3 regions of the Thalassotalea hakodatensis genome follow, and region 1 is predicted to be linked to each of the others. Evidence: riboswitches for the same ligand, from Rfam matches in the RefSeq annotation. Region 1 holds a riboswitch; each other region holds the start of a gene.
The links. A riboswitch is a leader RNA that binds a small molecule or an ion and turns the genes downstream of it on or off. The one in region 1 is predicted to bind cyclic di-GMP.
Positions count from the first base shown of each region.

Region 2: it holds a riboswitch for cyclic di-GMP, as region 1 does, so the genes downstream of both, QUE72_RS07905 (DUF3718 domain-containing protein) here and QUE72_RS18450 (diguanylate cyclase domain-containing protein) in region 1, are expected to answer to the same signal.
Region 3: it holds a riboswitch for cyclic di-GMP, as region 1 does, so the genes downstream of both, QUE72_RS11495 (hypothetical protein) here and QUE72_RS18450 (diguanylate cyclase domain-containing protein) in region 1, are expected to answer to the same signal.

Region 1 covers NZ_AP027365.1:4,163,868-4,171,331, forward strand. Annotated here, with positions in the region: gene QUE72_RS18445 (tetratricopeptide repeat protein) at 1-1,818, opposite strand, end outside; cyclic di-GMP riboswitch class I at 1,979-2,061, shown strand; gene QUE72_RS18450 (diguanylate cyclase domain-containing protein) at 2,483-3,493, shown strand; gene QUE72_RS18455 (DUF523 domain-containing protein) at 3,486-3,962, opposite strand; gene QUE72_RS18460 (DUF3630 family protein) at 3,962-4,291, opposite strand; gene QUE72_RS18465 (c-type cytochrome) at 4,420-4,719, shown strand; gene recQ (DNA helicase RecQ) at 4,759-6,573, opposite strand; gene QUE72_RS18475 (thioesterase family protein) at 6,697-7,152, shown strand; gene rarD (EamA family transporter RarD) at 7,321-7,464, shown strand, end outside.
Region 2 covers NZ_AP027365.1:1,800,388-1,807,851, forward strand. Annotated here, with positions in the region: gene QUE72_RS07895 (monovalent cation:proton antiporter family protein) at 1-1,713, shown strand, start outside; gene QUE72_RS07900 (patatin-like phospholipase family protein) at 2,097-3,248, opposite strand; gene QUE72_RS07905 (DUF3718 domain-containing protein) at 3,727-4,086, opposite strand; cyclic di-GMP riboswitch class I at 4,152-4,242, opposite strand; gene QUE72_RS07910 (3-oxoacid CoA-transferase subunit B) at 4,467-5,126, opposite strand; gene QUE72_RS07915 (CoA transferase subunit A) at 5,136-5,837, opposite strand; gene QUE72_RS07920 (hydroxymethylglutaryl-CoA lyase) at 5,915-6,820, opposite strand; gene QUE72_RS07925 (acetyl/propionyl/methylcrotonyl-CoA carboxylase subunit alpha) at 6,820-7,464, opposite strand, start outside.
Region 3 covers NZ_AP027365.1:2,610,166-2,617,629, reverse strand. Annotated here, with positions in the region: gene ppc (phosphoenolpyruvate carboxylase) at 1-645, opposite strand, end outside; gene QUE72_RS11505 (cohesin domain-containing protein) at 1,074-1,628, opposite strand; gene QUE72_RS11500 (collagenase) at 1,644-3,986, opposite strand; cyclic di-GMP riboswitch class I at 4,253-4,335, shown strand; gene QUE72_RS11495 (hypothetical protein) at 4,425-5,606, shown strand; gene QUE72_RS11490 (aldo/keto reductase) at 5,703-6,755, opposite strand; gene QUE72_RS11485 (c-type cytochrome) at 6,785-7,464, opposite strand, start outside.

The DNA.
Region 1 (7,464 bases):
ATTAAAACGACTATCAGGAACAGTTGCATCACTTATTCGCGATAAAAAGATATATGGGTCGATATCTTGCACACTGGGAGACTGGCAATCGTACCGAACTTTTAATGAAAACTCACCTAGGTTTGCAAAGAATTGTAGTTTAACTGCTTGGGCAAGCTTTTCTAAATTTTGCTGTAACTCTTCTGGCCGTTGATGTGGTGCCAAAAATAAATACTCGCCATCGTTTATCACCCCTACTTGAACAAACTCTTCCTTAGCGTTGTAAATTAATTCAAATAACGCCAATGTGACTTCTGCGACGGTTTTTTTATTAAACTGAAACGTCAGTTCATTCCAATTTTCAATCGTGAAGTAACCTATAGTTAACGGGTACTCGAATTTTCGCGCCATTTTATAATGATATTGGTACAGTTTTTTACTGTAGCTAGGTCCAGCGATATAGTCGATAGGCTTTTCCGCTTCTTCATACACGTATTTTAATTTAAGTGCTCTTAGCTTTACTCCTAACCAAAGACAAAAAACAAACAAAACAATAACAAAAAATATCAATAAACTAATCAGTTTTTGTTGTTGTTGATATTTGAATTGATATTCTTGCGTTAAGGTTGATTGGTTGGCAAATTGTAATGAAAAATTCCGACTTTTTTGGCTTGTAGCGTGATTTTTTTCCTCTTGAAGTACATTTTTTTCGCCGTAATGTTTAAACACTTTTTCCTGCTCAGTATATTGAAAATAAGCAGCTAAGGCTTTATCGAATTGACCAAGATCACGGTACATTTTTGCCGCCATTAAATGTAACACAATTTGCTTTTCCGTCAGTTCAGTTGAAGCAGAAATACGTTGAGCTTTCGTTAAATACCTATAACTTTCTGACTTGTTATTTAATGTTTCATGCACTCTTGCTAAATCTAATAAAACGGTTAAATACGGTTGCGTTAAATTGTAACCACGAAAACCCAATTCAGCTTTATTAAATAAGTTTAACGCTTGTTGATAATCTGTTTGTAAAAAATGTACTTTCCCTAAGCCCGACTGAGCATAAGCAATACGAATAGGGGCTTGTTTCTTTTGGGCGTAGGTTAAGGCTTCCCAAAAGGCATTGTAAGCATCGTCTAACATGCCCAATGATAAATAAGAACGCGCTAAGTGATAATAGGTTTGATCAATGTTAGCCACTTTATTCAACTCAAACCTAAGTTTTAACACCTTATTATATAAAGAAATAGCGGTATTATCGTCTCCCAAATAATAATGCGCGTTAGCCAATAAATTAATTAAAGAAATACGATCTGACAACCTAGGTTGCTCAGCAAGTAACAGCTCAATGCGTTCAATATCAGTTAATGCATTATCATGTTCAGCTAATAACGCGTTGGCCATCGCCCGATAACTTAACGCATTGATTAATAACTCAACATGGTTAAGTGCTTGTGCCTGTGACACCGCTCGTTCAGCAACTTCTTTGGCGCTATTAAACTTACCTTTGTAGTAATATCCTGCTGCAACTTTTAGTAAAAGCCTTAAATTTATTTGTTGGTCAACGCCCAATAACGTGACCCCATCTTGAGCAAATTGTAATGACTTTGCGAGATCGCCAGTATTTGTCGCTGCATCTGCAAGTAAAGTAAACACTTTTGCCAACGTGTTATTATGGTACAAATGACGTTGCTTAATAACACGCTGAGAAAGTGTTAATACACTTTGATAAGGCATTGATTCTCTATCGCCCTCGTAGAAACGATTAACGTCAGCAATATTCTGTAATATCTCTGTACTGGCTGTATCTTCCGCCAGAAGAGACGCGCTAAAAACATACAAAAATACACTGTAGAAAAACAATTTATAAATCATCGGATGAGTTTTCAATTCCCTTTATTTCAAGGGTTTAATTTAAAAAACAAATAAAGTTTACCATATAAACAATATTTATGGTTTACAAGAAAAAATCTATGAATATAATGTCTCTTGAGCTACTAAAGCTCGATAAGGGCAAATCTAGCGAAAGCTAGAGACGCAAAGTTACCGGTCTACGGGGAAACCTATGGCAGCGGAACTACCGAATTTAGACATAGTGGGGGCTTGTCTATTGAGGCTTTTCCTATGTTATATCTTTCTTTTTAGCACTAGCTTTGCGTGCTCCCTTGTCCCCTTAAACCTACTACACCGTTTACGCTTAAATTTTTTATTCACCGAAGTCTCAATGAACAACATTAATGCCATTCCGTCTAAGAAAGTGATCGCTTAGCGAGAATTTATACCAATTGAATTTAAGATTTGATCAACTTAGAACTTCATCGGCAACATAAATTTGTTTATTCTACTATCGTCCATGCAGCGCTAAGCATTCACTCCTTTGGGTGGATTGGTATTATTTATTTCCATTTATTTGCGATTAACGCTAGCACTTTTTTATAAATTACTAGAGAATGAACTTATAACAATAACAATTTATTTTTCGTATTTACTGAGGGGATGGGTAATTTTGCAATACCATGATTCCATCAAAAAAGCAGAGCAAACATCAACACTGACTATAAAGCAGTTGCAGCAATGGCATCTTCCTGCATCTCCAATAAATTACGCCATCTGTTATGAATATATTATTGGTAAAAACCCAACGTTAAACCAACAAATAAAACAACATTTATCCTTAGGCAAAAAGCTAGACGAATATGTTATTCAAGAGCTATATAAACAATATATTTTAGGCCAAAGTACGTTTAGGGAAGAAATTGTTACAGACATCGATGAATTAGTAGATAGTTTAGCGAATAATAATCAACAGTCGATGAATTGCGCGAATACTCTGTTGAAAAAGCTTGATCACAATATCGTTAATCTGAAATCTAATAATCAAAAAGCCATTACTGGCGCTATTCAACAAATCGAACAAGCGTCAAAAAGTTTTCGTCAGAAGCAACAGCAACTTTCTAACCAACTGATAATATCTAAAAAGCAATCACAGTTATTAAAAGCTGAACTGGCCGAGATAAAAAAAGATATTTACCTCGATCCGTTAACGGGTTTATATAATCGCAAGGCATTAAATAAAAACTTAGAACAATGGACACTTGAAGACCCTAACAAGCAAGTGGCGGCTATTGTTGTTAATGTTGATAAGCTATCTTTAGTAAGCGAAAAGTTTGGCGGTTTAATAAGCGATGTATTATTGTCAAAAATAGCCAACAAAATTGGAAGTTATGTAGGTGATAGCGGTTTGCCTGTACGTTCCGGTCATGATGAGTTTTTAATTTTATTACCCGAAGTAGAACGTAATATTGCCAGTGAAATTGCCGAAAAAATACGCCAAGGTGTTGAAAAGCTTCGCTTCGTAAGTAGCAAATCTGGTGTCAGGTTGCCCCATATGACGATCTCAATGGGAGTAAATGATTTTACCTTATCGCAGAATATCGATACGGTACTTAATTATACACGTACTTTAGTAGTCGATATGCAGCGCCATAGCAGTAACAAAATTACTGTTGCTAGCTAAACTTTTTTTCATTACGTGTTAGCTTTTCAGCTAATAATAACACCGTATTTTCACTATAAACTTCGATGTCATGTTGTCGTAGTAGCTCGGTCGTTAAACCCATCCCTGATATTTTGCTACCAGTAAACCGCCCGTCATAAATGCTATTGCTTCCGCAAGAAGGGCTAGATTCTTTTAATAAGGCGTATTTAATCTGTTGCTCAAGACAAATCGACAGCGCGATATTTGCCCCTCGGGTAAAAGCGTGAGTCACATCTTTTCCTGATACATCTATTACTAAATTGTCCTTTAACACTCTTTCAGCCGGCGCTCTAGGTGTTGATAACCCGCCCGCCACTTCAGGGCACACCTTCACTAGCCTACCTTCATGCTGCCATTGTTTGAACGTTTTATTGACTAACTGCTGATGTCCACCATCGTATCTAACCAGATCTCCCATTAAACATGCACTGACAAGAATTTTTTCCATTATGCATTACCTGTTAAATAATCATATAAGGGGTTAATATTTTTCATTGCTGTTGAATCAAGTGCCTCGAACCAAATAGATTGACTGTAACATTCAAAATGCAACCAATACACCGAATCAAACCAACAGACTTCATAACTAACACGATCAGCGCCTACGTGTGTACTTTTTAGTGTTAATTGTTCATTGCCGCTCGATATTTCTGAAAATATTTCGGGAATGTCTTCTTGTTCCCAAGTAAAAGGTGATAACGACTCAACTTTTTCAGTATCAATGCTTATAACATCATTTTGTTGCTGCCACTTTATTTTATTAAAAAACCAAGACAATTGATTTACCTCTAGGAAATATTGATCTATTGCATATAATACAAAAAAATCTGAGACAGCTATGCTGTTTTTTCATATAATCTGGCTAGGCAATTAAATTTTCTAATCAAAGATAGAGAGATATAGGCATGAAAATATTTACGTTAGCAATTGCTGCTACTGTGATGATGGCATCTCCGGTTTTCGCAGGCGATATCGCCAAAGGTAAAGAAAAAGCAGCAACCTGTGGCGTTTGCCATGGTGCAACGGGCATATCTACAACGCCAATGTACCCTAATTTAGCAGGGCAACAAGAACAGTACCTTTATAAGCAATTAAAAGACTTTAAATCAGGTGCCCGTAAAGATCCGATGATGACAGGTATGGCAATGCCTTTAACTGATGAAGATATGAAAAACTTAGCGGCTTATTACGCGAGTTTAAAATAATTTCTCTTTAAAAGCGCTCCATGAGCGCTTTTTCTTACCTTACTTATCGATTACTTCATTTATTACACTTAAAAACGGCGCACCATAACGTGCTAACTTTGTTTGACCTATCCCTGAGATATTGAGCATTTCTGTCGGTGTTTTCGGTTTAAAGCGCGCTAATTCCGACAACGTCGCATCATTAAACACAATATAAGGCGGTATGTCTTCGCTGTCTGCCAAGGTTTTTCGCAACTCACGCAGCTTGGCAAATAATACACGGTCATATTGCCCAGATTGTTTATCCTGCCGCCAATAACTGGCTTTTTGTAATCTAGGCGTTGCTAAACTCAAGGCTTGCTCACCGGTTAAAACCGAACGAGAGGCTTGCGTTAACATCAGCGCTGAATGGTTCGCTATATCTTGTTGTAAGTAGCCTAAATGTATCAATTGGCGAATAATCGCGTACCAATACCCTGGTGTTTTATCTCGACCAATACCAAACGTTGATAATTGTTGATGCTGTGCCTGAGCAATGACTTCTGTTAACTGGCCACGTAATACATCAATAATATAATTTGCATTATGTTGTTGATTACTACGATATACGCACGATAACACCATTTGAGCAACCTTCAAGCCATCAAATTGACTTGGTGGGTCTAAGCAAATGTCACAATTGCCACAACCTGATGTGGTAAATTCCGCAAAATAATTCAGTACTAACTGCCGACGACACGTTTGAGATTCAACAAAATCATTTACCGAGGCAAATCTTAATAACTCTACGTTACGCTTATGTTCGTTTTCCGTTTCTTGTATGCGCTTTTGGATACGCGAAACATCTTTTTCATCGTGTAAATATAGCGCCTCTGCATTAAGGCCGTCTCGTCCTGCCCGACCAATTTCTTGATAGTAGGCTTCTAGGGTTCTTGGTGGTTCAAAATGAATAACAAAGCGGATATTCGGCTTGTTAATACCTAAACCAAAAGCAACGGTTGCCACCACCACTTGAATATTATCTTTAGCGAAACCATCTTGTACTACTGCACGAATACTATGCTCCATTCCTGCATGATAAGCGGCACAATTTATACCTGCTTTTGCCAAGGTTTCGCTTAATTTTTCTACTTGCCAACGACTGCTACAATAAATAATGCCCGCATCTTGTCCACGCTTTTTGATGTAACTTATCACTTGCGTGGCGCCTCGATATTTCTCTGCCATGGTTAGTCGTATATTCGGCCGATCAAAGCTGTCTAATTGAATATAAGGATCATGCAAATTTAGCTGTTGTAAAATATCTTTCCTAGTTGTCACGTCAGCGGTTGCAGTTAATGCCACCACAGGAATCGCAGGAAATTGCGCTTTTAATATCGATAGTCGCGTATATGCAGGTCTAAAGTCATGACCCCATTGTGAAATGCAATGTGCTTCATCAATGGCAAATAAACGAATCGGTAAGTTATGCAATCCTTGTAAAAAATAATGCTGTGTTAATCGCTCTGGCGCAACATATAGCAGGGTTAATTTCCCACTCGCGAGCCGGCTAAAAGTGTCTTGTATTTGTTCATTCGACAATGACGAATTAACATAGGCAGCAGGAATACCTTGCCTATTCAAGCTATCAACCTGATCTTTCATCAAGGCAATCAGCGGAGAAACAACAATCGTTATACCCTTTAGCAAGGTTGCGGGTAATTGATAACACAAAGACTTACCACCACCAGTAGGCATTAACACCAAACAATCTCTGCCTGAAATAATTTGCTCTACAACGTGCTGCTGACCTGCTCTAAATTCAGAATAACCAAAAATTTCTTGCAAATTTTGTTGCAAAGTATTTAACGGTTCAGCTACTGATAGATCACTCAATGGAAAATCTTCTGAAATAAATGAAAGGCATATTTTACCCGATTATCACCTCAAGAAGAAAACTTTCTTTTTCACTAAAAACGGTGCACACTTTACCTTATCACTCTCATCCGACCAGACATTATGAATCAAGCCGACGTTTTTAAACAAATTGCCCACTTTTGGAACAATGGCATGCCTTTTAATCAATTGCTAGGGTTAGAGATCATAACTTTCGATACTCAAACCTCAGAAATACGCTTTCAATGGCAAGATAAACTTATTGGTAATCCAATGCAGAAAATATTACACGGTGGCGTAACAGCTTCTGCCTTAGATCTCGCTGGCGGTATTGTTGCAGCAGCTAACATCATTGAGCATCTTGATGATACGTCGGAAGCCAATATTGCACGAAGTTTATCTAAATTAGGCACTATTGATTTACGCACTGACTTTTTGCGCCCAGGCCGTGGTCAAGCGTTTGTAGCGACCGCTCGTATTATTCGCAGCGGCAGTAAGGTAGCAGTAGCAAGAATGGAGCTACATAACGAAGAGGGAGTGCATATCGCATTCGGCACGGGTACCTATATGGTTGGCTAGGCCGTATTGAACTTTGCTGTACACCTTTTCAACATTATATTTGGTAATTGTACAAAACTACACTTTTTGATGGGATTGTTCCCGATAAATAAGTGAAGCGCCTAATTAAATAATTAATTAACTTAGCATAAGTCATGATAAAATATATATTTAATCAGCGCATATACCATGACTCAGCAAGAACAAAAATTAGGCGTTATTAATGCCGTAGCTGCCTATGTGTTATGGGGTTTAGCCCCTATCTATTTTAAACTCATTGAGCATGTGCCTGCTGATGAAATTATGGTGCATCGTATTCTGTGGTCATGCTTA
Region 2 (7,464 bases), 1.9 Mb from region 1:
TGCTTGCAAGTAGTGTTATCATTAATTTGTTTTACCATTATTTCACTCTTCTTTGGTCAATCCTTTGGCAGTGCTTTAGTGATAGGTGGTGTCATTGCTTTATCATCTACCGCGATTGTGATCAGACAGTTAAGCGAGTCTGGTGCCATGAAGCGAAAGTCAGGGCAAATAGCTGTAGCTGTTTTATTATTTCAAGATGTCGCCGTTGTACCATTACTGATTATTATTCCATTATTAGCACCAAGTACCGAAGGTTCGATGATAATCGCTTTGTTTGCTGCGCTAATAAAAGGGGTATTTGTTGTTGGTATTTTACTGGCCGCAGGAAAATGGATACTTCCTCGTTTATTTAATCTAGTTGCACAAGTTAGAACAGATGAATTGTTTGTATTAACGACTTTATTAGTCACACTTGTCGCTTCCGCATTAACGCAATGGTTTGGCCTTTCAATGGCGCTGGGTGCTTTTCTCGCGGGCATGATGTTAGGAGAAAGCCAATATAAGCACCAACTAGAAGCTGACATACGACCTTACCGAGATATATTGCTTGGTTTGTTTTTTGTGACAGTTGGGATGAAATTAGATATTAATGTGTTGGTGTCTTCACCTTTGACCATTGTCAGCTTGGTTGTTGGTTTGATGCTACTAAAAGTGGTCGTGATAAGAATTTTAGCAGTAAAAGCTGGTGAACAAGGAAAAGATGCTTGGGCAGCTGGGATCATGCTCGCACAAATGGGGGAATTTGGCTTTGTGTTAATTGCGCTTGCTACACAAGTCAATGTATTACCTCTTGATGTTGCTTCTTTATTGATTGGGGCAGGTATTTTGAGCATGGCGGTAACGCCATTTATGGTTGATAATGCTCGAAATTGGGGAAAGTGGCTAGCCAATGAACAAAAAACTGATCACGAAGACTTACAAGCATTTAAAGAGTTAGAAGTTAATACAGAACTGAAAGAGCATGTGATTATTTGTGGTTTTGGTCGTATCGGTCAAACGGTTAGTCGGTTTTTAAAACAAGAAGGTATTGATTTTGTTGCCATTGATATGGACCCCTTACGTACGCGAAAAGCGCGTGAAGCGGGAGAAAATGTGTTATTTGGCTCGTCCCGACAAACTGAATTGTTAGAGGCGGCTAAGTTGTCGACGGCTAAACTTGTCGTCATCGCGTTTGGTGAAGATAAACAGTCGATAGAAGTGATACGTAAAGTACGAAGTTTATCACCTAATGTACCTATTTTAGTACGAACTCGTAATGATGATCAGCTTGATAAATTACAAGCTGCTGGTGCAGATCAAGTAGTGCCTGAAAGCCTTGAAGGGAGCTTGATGTTGGTTTCACAAGTGTTGTCACTTTCAGGCGTGCCATTTTCGCATATCGTTAAACGAGTACAGAAGGAAAGGAAAAGTCATTACAGTCATCTGCATGGCTTTTTTCAGGGGGAACATACAGATATGAGCCCTGATGCTATGGACCGTATAGAATTTGCTAATGCGGTGAATTTAACTGGCCATTCTTATGCGGTAGGGCGAACCTTACAATCTTTGAACTTAGCCACACGCCGCGTAACCGTGGTTGCATTGAGAAGAGCTGGTTTTGAAACCGAACAGCCTGATGAAAATACCATTTTGTTAGCGGATGATACCTTGATTATTCGTGGCAAACCAAGACGTGTTGAGCGGGTTGAACGTTTTATGCATGAAGGGGGTTAGCGTAATACCAACTCGCATAAAGATTAAGTCAGTTCAGTGCGATGTCAGAGGTGGGAGAATAAGCGAAACGTTTGCAGGTATAGTTGTTCTACATCAAACACGTTTTGCGCAATTATCGCGCCTCTAACACGCTCCCAAAGGGCGAGTTTAAACGCTTCATAGCCTGTGTTGTTGATTTTAACAAGGACGCTACAAGGATGTAGCTTATTAGAGAACGCAGGAGCACGTTCTCCTGAATAACCATTCTCTGCAATCAACGCCGTGCCTCTAAAGCGTTTAATTCTCGCTGAATGACCGAATATTTATGCGAATTGGTATAATAGGTTTCTTTTGCTCAATCCCCATATCTCTGCATTTGCGTTAGCTTGAAAGATTTACTACGTTCATTTAAGCGATAAAAATTCACGAATACGTGTTTCGTTCTCTAGTGCATCTTGAAAGCCGAGTTTAATGAGTTGATGGCAATAGGTGCGATCAAATAACAGGTAGCTAATGATACTTGATTCAGGATCATTGCTGATGCCCATCGCCCTAAGAAGCAGTCGAATTGATATTGGCATTTGATGATAATGCTCTACTGCTATTGCATTGAAGTCGTGGCTTGGGTTTATTACTAATGTCTCTATTGATTTTAAGCCTTCTTGTGCTATTTTTTTTTCTTCTGGGATTAACGAAAGTGTTTTATTTACACGTTTGAGACGTTCTAAGTCACTTTGCAAAGTGTCTGAAAAAATGCCATCTAGTAAATGACCTGCGATGGTCGCGCTTGTTGGAGGATGTGGATTGTTTTCCTTAGGATGTAATGGTTCTGACGGTTGTTCAACACCGATAATAAATAGCTTCTCACCGCCTAAATGTATTGCAGGGCTCAACGGAGATAGTTGATGAATAGAGCCGTCACCAAAATGTTCTTTTCCAAGTTTGATCGACGGGAACAATAGTGGAATCGCTGCTGAAGCAAGTAAATGATCACTATTTATCTGACAGGGTAAGCCTTTTCGTTTAGCTCGAAACCAAGGAGAAATGGTTTCACTTGATTGAAAAAAACTAATGGAATCACCACTACTATAACTAGACGCAGTGACTGAAAGCGCGCGTAAATGTCCTTTTAATAGATTATTGTCTATACGCTGAAAGTCAACAACATCTGTTAGTAAGGCTCTTAATGGTGCATTGTTAAGTAAGCTGTGCGCCGATTTGTTTGCATAATCTGCTTGAAAGCTCGCTAATATACCACGGTATATATGACTAAATACACGAGCAGGGTCACTATGATATATCCTGCTTGTTGTTAAGTTCTTCCATACCCATTCAAGTTTTTTAACGCCAAGTTGAAAGCAAGATGCATAACAGGCTAAACCGGTTGAGTTGATCGCTCCGGCAGAGGTACCGCAAATAATTGAAAAAGGGATAGGGTGATGCCGTGGGGAAAATTTTGAAATTGCAGACAGCACACCAACTTGATAGGCAGCTCTTGCACCACCCCCAGTTAATACTAATGCGTTTTTTTCATGCTGGCGCGATCGGTACGTCACAAATTAATCACGGTATCTATTCTATCAATTAACGAGAGTTTATCGTTTATTTTAAAGATTACCAAGTTAAATAACTTGAGCTAGGGATAACAACTTACTTTCTAGCCGTTGTTTTTCCTTATTACTGCGTTAAATGTATTTGCAATAGACACGTTATTGACGCACAAATTTTCCTTGCACTAAGAAAAAACTCCGTGCTAGAACAGTGTGATAAATAAAAAGCTTACCGTTTCTGTTGATTCGCTAACTTCTTATCCCGAGCTCAGGTTAAATAATGTTAGCTGGGTTTAAAAATCGTTCTGTATAAACAATGGTAACCAACACGAACATTTAAATTAATAAAAGGCTTATAAAAGTAAAGGCTACTTTTGTTGAGTTGAAAAAAAAGCCAGCATTAGCTGGCTTTTTTAAGTCGACAGAAGAATTATAAACTAGTAAAGCTATTGATTTAACAAATAACGCCTACTAAAAAATAATTTTAGCTGCTAACGCGTTCGTTAGCGGCATCTATCAATGGTTGCGATCCACTCTGGAGATTTGCAAGGTTCTCTGAAACAACTTTCTTTGGTAGCTTACTTACTATCATAGAACCTGTTTCAACCGCACCTCTTGCAGAAGCAAATACCAGTAAGTTTTGACCATTACATTGAATACCATCAAAAACTCTGCGGATTTTGATTTTATTCGTTCTTAAAAATGAGCGCATACGCTTCTTATCATCTGCAGCTACATACTCACATAAGCTTTGAGCTATATTCGATGCTTCTGCTTTAGGAGCAGAAACGATAGACGTCATTGTTAACGCTGTAATAGTTGAAACTAGTAATAATTTTTTCATTTTAATAACCTTTAATTCAAGTTGAGTTTATTAAAAGAAAAAACCACAGGACGTACCTAATTGAACTCGGTAACTCCGCTGTCATAGATAAATTAAATTATCCTTAGACCGGTGGTTTTGCGTAACATGTTTTCGCATGTTTTGCCTTTTCTTTGTCAATTTCAGTATCACTAATTTGTAAGATAAAATCAAGTCTTGTGAAATTGGCAAGTATGTTGAATGTTAAGTTTTTACTATAAATGTATATTTTACAATGTGTTAGATATAACTTTCTCTTGTAGGATATATGGAAACATTACATATGACTTTCTAATTCTTATAAAAAAAGAGCATTAAAGCTCTTTTTTTATTATATTTACTAATAAATTTATTGGTAAAAGTTATATAAATGTCATCTCAGGTACATTTTCAGGTATAACAAGTTCACCAGCAGTTAACGCTTTAATCTCTTCTACAGATACACCAGGTGCACGTTCAACCAGATGAAAGCTATTATCTTTGATTTCGATAAAGGCTAAATCAGTTAGCACTTTGTTGATACAGCCTTTACCTGTTAATGGTAAGGTACATTGCGAGAGTAACTTAGATTCCCCGTGCTTAGACGCATGGGTCATAGTAACAATAATGTTTTCAGCACCTGCAACTAAGTCCATTGCACCACCCATGCCTTTAATCAACTTACCAGGGATCATATATGAAGCAATATTGCCCTGAACGTCAACTTCAAAAGCGCCTAATACAGTGAGGTCAACATGCCCACCACGGATCATAGCAAATGATTCTGCTGAATCAAAAATTGATGCTCCCTTAGCGGTGGTTACTGTTTGCTTACCAGCATTGATTAAGTCAGCGTCTATTTCGTCTTCAGTAGGAAATTGACCCATGCCAAGTAAACCATTTTCAGATTGCAACATGACTTCCATGCCATTGGGTACGTAATTGGCGACTAATGTAGGAATGCCTATGCCAAGATTTACGTAAAAACCATCTTGCAGTTCTTGTGCTACGCGTTGCGCAATTTGTTCTCTAGATAAAGCCATGTTAACTCCTTATGCGCTTCTAATTGTGCGTTGTTCGATGCGTTTCTCAAACGTCCCTTTAATGAGACGGTTAACGTAAATGCCAGGGGTGTGAATTTCATCAGGTGCTAACTCACCCGGCTCAACGATTTCTTCTACTTCAACTACGGTTATTTTGCCTGCAGTAGCAGCCATAGGGTTGAAGTTACGTGCGGTTTTTCTAAACACAAGGTTTCCGTATCGGTCTGCTTTCCATGCTTTTACGATGGCAAAGTCACCGGTAATGGCTTTTTCTAATATATAGTGACGACCATCAAATTCACGTTCTTCTTTACCTTCGGCCACAGGTGTACCATAACCTGTGGCGGTATAAAATGCAGGAATACCTGCGCCACCTGCGCGCATTTTCTCAGCGAGTGTACCTTGAGGAGTTAAGATAACTTCAAGTTCACCACTCATCATTTGTCGCTCAAACTCAGCATTTTCGCCAACATATGAAGCGAGTATTTTTTTTATTTGTCGATTAGGCAGTAATACCCCTAAACCAAAATCATCAACACCGCAGTTATTTGAAACAACGGTTAACCCTTTTGTGCCTTTACGTTTGATCTCTGTAATAAGATTTTCCGGTATACCGCATAAGCCAAAACCGCCAGCAATAACTGTCATGTTATCTTCTAGCCCTGCTAATGCTTCTTCATAGCTCGACACTACTTTGTCAAAACCCGCCATGATTAACTCCTTGCTAAATGTAAGATCAACGAGTGTTGCAGTTGATCATTAAAATTTGAATGATTATAAAAGTAAAGCTATTCGCATTTAGCTAAAAATGCATTTGAAACTTTTGAAACCGGTGCCTTGCCGAGTTTGTTACTGATATACCAGCCTGCTTCAAGTAAGGTATCGAAGTTAATCCCTGTTTCTATCGCTAAGCCATTTAGCATATAAACAACGTCTTCTGTTGCTACATTACCTGAAGCACCCTTAGCATAAGGGCAACCGCCTAAGCCAGCAATGGCTGAGTCGACAACACTTACGCCGTGTTGTAACGCGGCGTAAATATTCGTTAACGCTTGACCGTAGGTATCATGAAAGTGAACAGCAAGGTGCTTTACGGGGATTCGGGCGCTTACTGCCTGTAACATTTTATTGACACTGGCTACAGTACCTACGCCAATTGTGTCACCAAGTGAAACTTCATAGCAGCCCATTTTGTATAACTTTTCAGCAACCTCAGCCACTGTATCTGGTGCAATATAACCATCGTAAGGACAACCAACTACGCAAGAAACATAACCTCGTACAAGTATGCCATGTTGCTTTGCGGCACGAATAACAGGTTCAAATCGCGCTAGGCTTTCATCTATTGAGCAATTAATATTTTTTTGGCTAAATGCTTCTGAAGCAGCACCAAAAATAGCAACTTCTGAAACACCTGCAGCAAGCGCTGCTTCAAAGCCTTTTAAATTAGGAGTTAATGCCGCATACGTGACGTTTGTTTTTCGTTCTATACCTGCCATTACGTCGGAAGAGGTTGCCATTTGTGGTACCCATTTAGGCGACACAAAGCTTGCAGCTTCGATATAGCTTAATCCGGCGTTACTCAGTTTGTTAATTAACTGTATTTTATCTTTTGCGGCAACGAGTTCTTTTTCATTTTGTAAGCCGTCTCTTGGGCCAACTTCAACAATTTTTACTGATTTAGGTAGTGCCATCAGCCTTGCTCCTTGGGCGTAAACGCTAATAGTTCAGCGCCGCCATCTACCATATCGCCAGTTTGATAATAAACTGTATCGATTATGCCATCTGTAGGTGCCTTAATAGTATGCTCCATTTTCATTGCTTCCATGATCATTAATGGTTGATCTTTCGTAACCGTATCTCCTTGATTAATTAATACGCTGACCATGGTTCCGTTCATAGGCGCAGTTAAGCCGTTTGCATTATCTTCAGCGTTACTTAACCCACAATCAGGGCGTATATAAGTAAAATTAAACACGCCATTTGATCTATATAAACTGATATTATCGCCTTCACGACTTATCGTTGCTTGACTGCGATAACCGTCAATACTGGTAGAAAGTTCATCACCAACTATTGTTCCTTGACAGTCTAATGTACGTCCTTGAAATGCATGATGCTCAACAGTGATTATGTAGTAGCGTCGATTCCCCATTCGCTTTTGCTCAACAATAACGGGGTAGTGAGTGTCATTATGCGCTAATGTTAGCTTATGAATGTGGGCTTCATTAAGTCGCCAAGCATTGGTGTGATTCCAAGGAGAGTGAGGATCTGTCGTACTTTTAGCGTGTGTTTTAGAGCGTTCAGCTAAAGAGAGCACTAAATACAGAGCAGCCAT
Region 3 (7,464 bases), 1.6 Mb from region 1:
TTGGCTAAATTGGTCTAGTTCACGAACAAAATCAGGAACAGCATGCCACAAACTATCGCTGATGGTGTTCAATCCCCAGCGCGATTCATCTAATGGAGAAGGGCGGTTATTACGTATTTCTTGTGTATGCCAAGCTTGTTCAATCAGTTCATTAATGCGTTCACCTAGTTCATTCTCATTATTGTCGAGTGCTTGAGCAATTTCATGATATTTATGAATAAAAGTACGACGGTTAACTTCGGTAGGGTGAGCTGTTAACACCAATTCAATTTCTAATTGTGAAATTGCTTTTTCAATAATATGTGCTGGTTTATCGCTCAACTTTTCTTTTAAGTCGTCGAGTGGGTGTGGCAAGTCGAGCTCTGCGAGGCCTTTGTCACTTGCGGTGTATTGTTGCTCTGCAATATTAGCTAAGTTAAGAAATTGACTAAATGCTCTTGCATGTACAATAAGTTCATCAGCGTCATACCCGCGAAACTTTTCTTGTAGTTCGGTTAACGCTTGTTCATTGCCGTTAGACACTTCTTTTGATAGATGGCGAATAGCTTCAATGTCATCAACCCATTGCTGCCCTTTATCATTAGCGATGGTTTGGCCGAGCGCTTCCCCTAGTTTTCTAACGTTATTGGAAATTGTTTCTAGCATATCAACACCTAAATGTAATTTTATTACAACAAATTGTATTTCTCTACTTTACGCAAAAAACCTGATTAATCCAACGAAATATTGATAAATTGTGTTTATTTTGAAAGTTGGTATAAATAAAAAAGCCAAAAGTGGTGTTTAATTACGTCATTTTGGGCGTTAAAAGCGTTATGGTAACTATCCTAATTATTGCTGATAATTGAACCAGATAGTGATTTGATGCGTTAAACCAACTTGGTTAAAAGTAGACTAATACTTATTGAATGAGCAAATAATTGACGTGTAAACAAAGTAAAATGTTAAATTAATCTGTAAGGTTATTGTTGTTCAGAAAAATAATGATAACAGTTTGATGCATATTAAACATATTCACTTGGCCTGTTAAGGAGTAACAAACCAAGTGAAAAAATAAACGTTACGCTGAACAGTTAACGTTTAACTCTGTGAAGTAATAGCAGTGCTAAACTAAACAGGGCAATACTTGCGGGCGTTGGTACCGAAGTAACATCAAAAGTAATAGCCATGCCTTGTAGTTGATCTAACATCGTATTATCAAAACTAAGTACTTCAAAACCATTAAGCAATGACAAAGTTTGTTGGCCTGAACCTACTGCTGTGAATGCGATAGTAGCAAGTACAAATTCATTACCTTGTATGGCTGTGATGGTGGGTTCATCTGCAAATAAATCAGCATAATCTTCAAGATAAAGTGAACCATCTATACTGTCATCAGCATGAGAGTAGCTGCCGAAGCCATCATCAAAGCCTTGACCAAATTGCCAACTTGTTAACGCTAATGCATTGTCATCAAAGTTCATTTCTCCTGCAAACCCGCCTAAGGTATAAGGAAAGTTTTTAGCGACAATCGTTGCGGTGACGGTATCACCTTGTTGATACGATGTTTGATCTAATTTAAGTTCTATAAGGGTTGCGTGGCAATTTAACGTGAAGAGCGTAAGCAAGCTAATAATAAATGATTTCATAGTGTTTTCCTTTGGTTATTGGACAATTGTACAGCGAGCTTGGTCACATAATGACATCATGCTGCGAATGTCTCGTCTATCAACGATACCGTCTTGGTTAAAGTCATATTCAAGTGATAAACTGCCTTGTTGGCGCAACATACGACTGAAAGCTGCAATATCTCGGCTGTCCACTTGTTGATTTCCGTCGATATCAGCAGGGTTATTTTCTACGGCTTGGCATTCGCCATTGCCAGCAATAATACAGTCTAACCACTCGTTAAATTGTGCATCGAAATTAACGCCCCAAGTGGTAATAATGTCTTGATAAGGTGTGAAGTTAGGTAGCTCAGGTTGTTCTTCATTTGGTTGGCCGCAAGTCCAAACCCAACTGCCGCTTGCCCATTCACTGTCGTCATAGGCCCAGTACCAATTATTTTCGATGGCTTCTGTTTTCGATTTCCAACCCCAATCAAATGCACATTCAGCAGTTGAAACTACATATTTGGCTGCACGAAACGTAGGTAACAATGTGTTATCAATATCAGCACGATTTTGTTCCATCATAAAGCGTGTTGCTAAATAGCCCCAATGATAAATTCTCTCAGTATTGCCATTGGCATAAGTGGTTTGAAATAGCTCACTTAACGCGTAGGTTTTATTTGCAGCAGCGGCTAGTGCATTGCTGTTGTTGTTAGGTTGAGAAAGATACTCAGCTAACCCTTCACTCCACCAAACACTGTTATCAGCTTGATCTGAAAAGCTGCCCCACAGGTTGAACCTTCCATCAAGGTAATGCACGTATTCATGTTGTAAATTCCACACTTGAAACGTTGGTAGCCAGGTTGCTTGGTGGGCAATAAAGCGTGCTTGATTACCTGGCGTAGCAGGCTCACCTTCTAAATACATACCGCCATTATCAGTACTGATTCCGAAGAAGGTTCCTGCGTAATTGTCATAATCAGTGTATGAACTAAAAATAACAACTTCTAAATCAGTATTATGATCATTGCTTACTGGTGTATCTTTAGCCGTTTGAAACATTTGATGAAAAGCTGTTTCTTGTTCGGCAAGTTGCACACAAATTTGATCGCGGTTTACTTCATCAATAGGTTCTTGATAACGAAGCTTCAGGGTTGTGCTACAGGTGTGGCTGCCAGATAAAATCGTTGCTTCTAAATCGAAGCTACAGGCATTGCCATAGAGATCACAGTTCTGTGAATCATATGCTATCACAGCCGTTTGTGCCTTTAACCAACCCATACTACCCGCGCCTTGGTAATCGTAGTTATTTAGTATGGTGATAATGGCGGGTCTAACGGTATCGGCAATCGTGCCGCCAAATTTTAAAAAGCGGGCGAGTTCATTAACACTATCACCCCATTGATATTCCCGTGTGTGACCAACAAGCCATTGACCTTCGTTTAATACAAAAGAAGATAAATTGGTAAGTAACTCAGGTTGATTTTGTACTAATTGTTCTAATGCGCTGGCATCTTCACTCGAGGTATTAAATAAATGTGTCAAGATCTGGGTAACACCATTTTCTTCATAATAAACACCCCAATCATCAGCACGGTTTACGGTTGAAGCATAGCCAAGTAAGCTTTCTGTTAATCGCGTTAAATAGGGTAGGTTATTAGTACCAGAGCTACGTAATAAAATGAGCATCTCATATCTGACCATAAAATCTCTGGTTGCTTCGCCGTTATAATTAACAAAGTTTTCACCTGAAATGTATAGGTTAAATGCTTGCTCAAGCGTATTGGTAAACTGACTATCGAATACTCTATTTGTGCCCCACTCAGCCCAGAACATAGCACGTAAGTAAATGACTAATTTTTCTAATTGAGCAGCCTTTGTGGTGTCAGTTCCGTCATAACCAGTAGAAAGTAGATCTGTTATGGCATCAGCAATGGTTTGTAAGCTTTGATCTGAGAATACAGATGTGCCAACTAGGTTAGCGTCAAATAATCCATAAAGACATGAAGTTAAATCACCATTAACTACGGCATTCACTAGAGCACCATCTGATAATGATTGTAATTCATTGGCATTGGTACAACCGCTACTTTGCATTGCTTTAATCGGAGAGCGCATTGAGCGATTAAGCGTTTTTGGATCAGAGCGATAATGATCGTTTAGTGTTTGTTTTGTCTGTAGTAATAGTTCGAATTGTTTTGGTGATATTTGCCTAGGGGGGCTGATATCTTGTTGTTTACTATCTTGTAACTGTTTTGCTGCATGTGATGTTAGCAAAGGCTTTGCTGAAGTTTTAGAAAGTATATTTGGTGTGATTTGTTCATTAGCAAATGCTGTATAACTTAAACAGGCGCTAACAGCTAAACCAGCACAGAGTATCTGTTGTGGAGTTTTCACGTTGTTTCCTTTTTTTATCATCGTTATTATAATTTGTATATAAAATACAGCTGTAAGTATATTGTATAAAATATAATTATCAATGATTTGTTAATAGCGTTAATGCATTGTTATAAGGTGTAGAAAATGAATTAAAGTTTTTATCTTTTTAATCAATTAATTAAATGGATAATATACATTTTAATGTGAAAGTTGTTTGATGGTTTTTTAAACAAAACGATCGTTTTGTTGACGCAAAACGTATTAAAGATTACTATTAATTCGATATTTGTAAAAGGCAAGTATGGTGAAACCCATATACGCAAAGCTTCCGACCTAAGGTAAATACTATGGTAGCGGGGTTGCAGAGAATTGAGCTTACCCAATCCTTGTCTGTTGTCATCATTACATTTTGACGTTAATAGTTTTTGTAAATTATATACAAACGAGGATCATCACTTGAATTATCAACTTATTCAACAAGCTAAAGTGTTAAGTTTTGCTGCATTACTGGGATTGAGCAGTGTTTCAACAGCAAATATTTATGACTTTCAAAATAAAGCGACCGGTTTTACCAGTGATAATGCACATTTTTCATTGCTTGGTATGGCTAACAATAGTGTACTTGCCCATGAAAATTCGATGTTTTCTATTCCGATTGATGACTTGAATCAACAAGGTCGTATCTTTGAAGTTATCAGCGATAATAATGCTGTTACAGGTGTTTTTAATCAGAACGAACTCTTTGTTTATGTCAATGAAGTTGATGAAGATGTTGCTGTTACGGTTCGAGTAGTTAGCGCAGCTAATGTAATGGCAACTGAATTTTCATTAACTATTAATGTGGTCAATAAGCCTACGTTGGCAATTGATACTTATGCTGCACCACAATTTGTTTCTGCGGATCTTGGCGGGGTTATTGTGGGTGAAACTAAACAATGGCTTACCGGTATTGCCGGTAATACTTATTTAGGAAACTTTGCTCGTCGTACAGGCATTGTTGCTAATACGCCAATTGCTTCAGGGTTTTCTCAAAATAATGCACCGGTGTTCTCATTGGCTACTGGCACAGCTTCTGGTCAGCTAATTCCAGTGATTAACCGAACAAATGCTTCTACACCGCTGTTTTTTGCCAGTAACAATATTGCAGAATCGTTTATTGAACAACCAATAAAATCTGCTGTTCCATTGGCTCTGATTTCGCTGGGTAAAGAAAAAGCTGCCTTACTGGCTAAACAAGCTGTTGAACGAGTGTTTCGTCAAGAAAATACCAACTCTACGGGAGGCTCTGGCGAAGAAGAGCTAAATAACGGTTCTGTGACCGATAATAACTTGGGTAATTTGCCAATAGGCGGTGAAGAGCAACAACAAGGTCAAGGTAACGGTGGTGGAGATCAAGGCAATGCGGGAGGTGCGTTTAATAACCGTGGCAGTTCTACTGGTGAAAATGGAAATCAAGATCCAGTAAATCAGAACAAGGGTTTTGTTCAAGCACCAAATTTTTCAGATGATAATAGCCCGAAGCCCACCGATATGAATATTGAAGTAGTGAAAATATCAGAGCCTCATTCTTTCGGGATAATGTTACTTGCTTTAATTACCGGATTGTTTATGTACAAACGTAGAAGGTTAACGAAATAACAATATATACCAATTACAACAAGGTATGCTTTTGATGTAATTGGTATCTCGACCTATCTTTTTCTCTGGTGTAGTTAGTCAGTGTTAATAAAAGCACTAATAGGGTGATGGGTAGGTTTTTAACCACTGATCTATCTGATTAAGTGTTGTCTCATTTAATGAAAGTTCGAACGCAGCAATATTCTCTTCTAATTGCGCCATACTGGTTGCACCAATAATGGTTGAAGTAACCCCTTTTACTTGATTTACCCACGCGAGCGCTAGTTGAGTTGGCGAAAGGTTTATTTGCTTAGCAATATCGCTGAGGCTTTGAACTGCGCTTTCAACGGCCGCAGTATCTCTAAACAATCCATGTCTTTGCATTAAGGTCCATCTACTACCTTTTGGTCTACTTCCGTTTAAGTATTTACCTGTTAGCGCGCCAGAAGCTAATGGTGACCAAGGTAAATAGGCAATATCTTCGTGGATACAGTTTTCGATTACATACGGCCAATCTTTGGTATGAAGTAAATTAAATTCATTTTGTACTGAAACAACTCGCGGTAAATTGTGCTGCTCGCTTAGTTTGACATATTGATTTATTCCCCAAGGTGTATCATTTGATAAACCGCAATAGCGAATTTTTCCTGCGGCAACACAGTCGGCTAACCCTTGCAGAATGTCATGCATTTTCTCAATTTCTTCAGTCGCGTTCACGTCAGTGTAATCAACCATATTTGGCCAATGTTTAGCAAAGTGAGGAGAGGTGTAATTCGGCCAATGTAACTGATATAGATCAATATGATCGGTGCTTAAGCGCTTAAGTGAATCATCAACTGCTTGAATAACCGCTTTCCGTGTTATCTCTGAGCCACCCCGTATGTATGAAAGTCCAGGGCCAGCCGCTTTTGTAGCAATGACTAAATTTTCTCGGCGTGAAGGATTAGCTTGTAAATAATGACCAATAATACGTTCAGTTTTACCATAAGTGTCAGCGGTAGGTGGTACTGCGTACATTTCGGCGGTGTCGATAAAATTCACTCCGTGATATTGCGCGTAGTCTAGTTGTTCATTGGCGTCTTGTTGTATATTTTGTTTACCCCATGTCATGGTACCTAAACAAACATTTGATACTTCTAATGAACTACTACCTAACCGAACATACTTCATAAAAACTCCTAAAACAATAATCTACATGATTAATCAAGGGTGGATAAATCACCACGAGTGACAGGGAAGCCAAGGTGCATCCAACCAAAAATACCTTCCCACAAAACGGCTGTTTTTGTAAAACCTTTATGTCGTAATTTATTGACTACATGATCAGCGGCAGCACGCGGGCATGAACAATAAGCAACAATTTGAACGTCTGTAGGGATGTCTGCAATCATAGCATCAAGATCTGCATAATAAGGTAATGGCACGGAACCTTTAATATGAGCGGTTTGCCATACCGAGGTTACACGAGTATCAAATAATACCATTTTCTGTTTTTTTTCTAAGGCTTTATATAGGTCTTCAGCCATCACATATTGATCATCTTTAAGCGTGAAATTTGGGTGTTCACCCTCAGGGTTTACCACATATTCTGCAGGCGTTGGTAGTTGTTTTAATACTGGCTTATTATCTTGCCAGCCACTGGCTTTGTTGCGTAAAAAAGCGGTAATATCGTTAATTGATTGCTCTGGTAAAATCCCTTGATAAGCTTTCATTGGGGTATTTTTCCTACCATGTCGAATAGCATAACGAATGAATTCATCGGTGTTGTGTGCTAGCGCTGAAGGATTTCCTAAAGCTGGAGCTGTTATACCTTCGCCGTTGATGCCATGACAAGTTGAACATTCTTTTTGATAGACTCGTTCGCCTTTTTTAATATCAC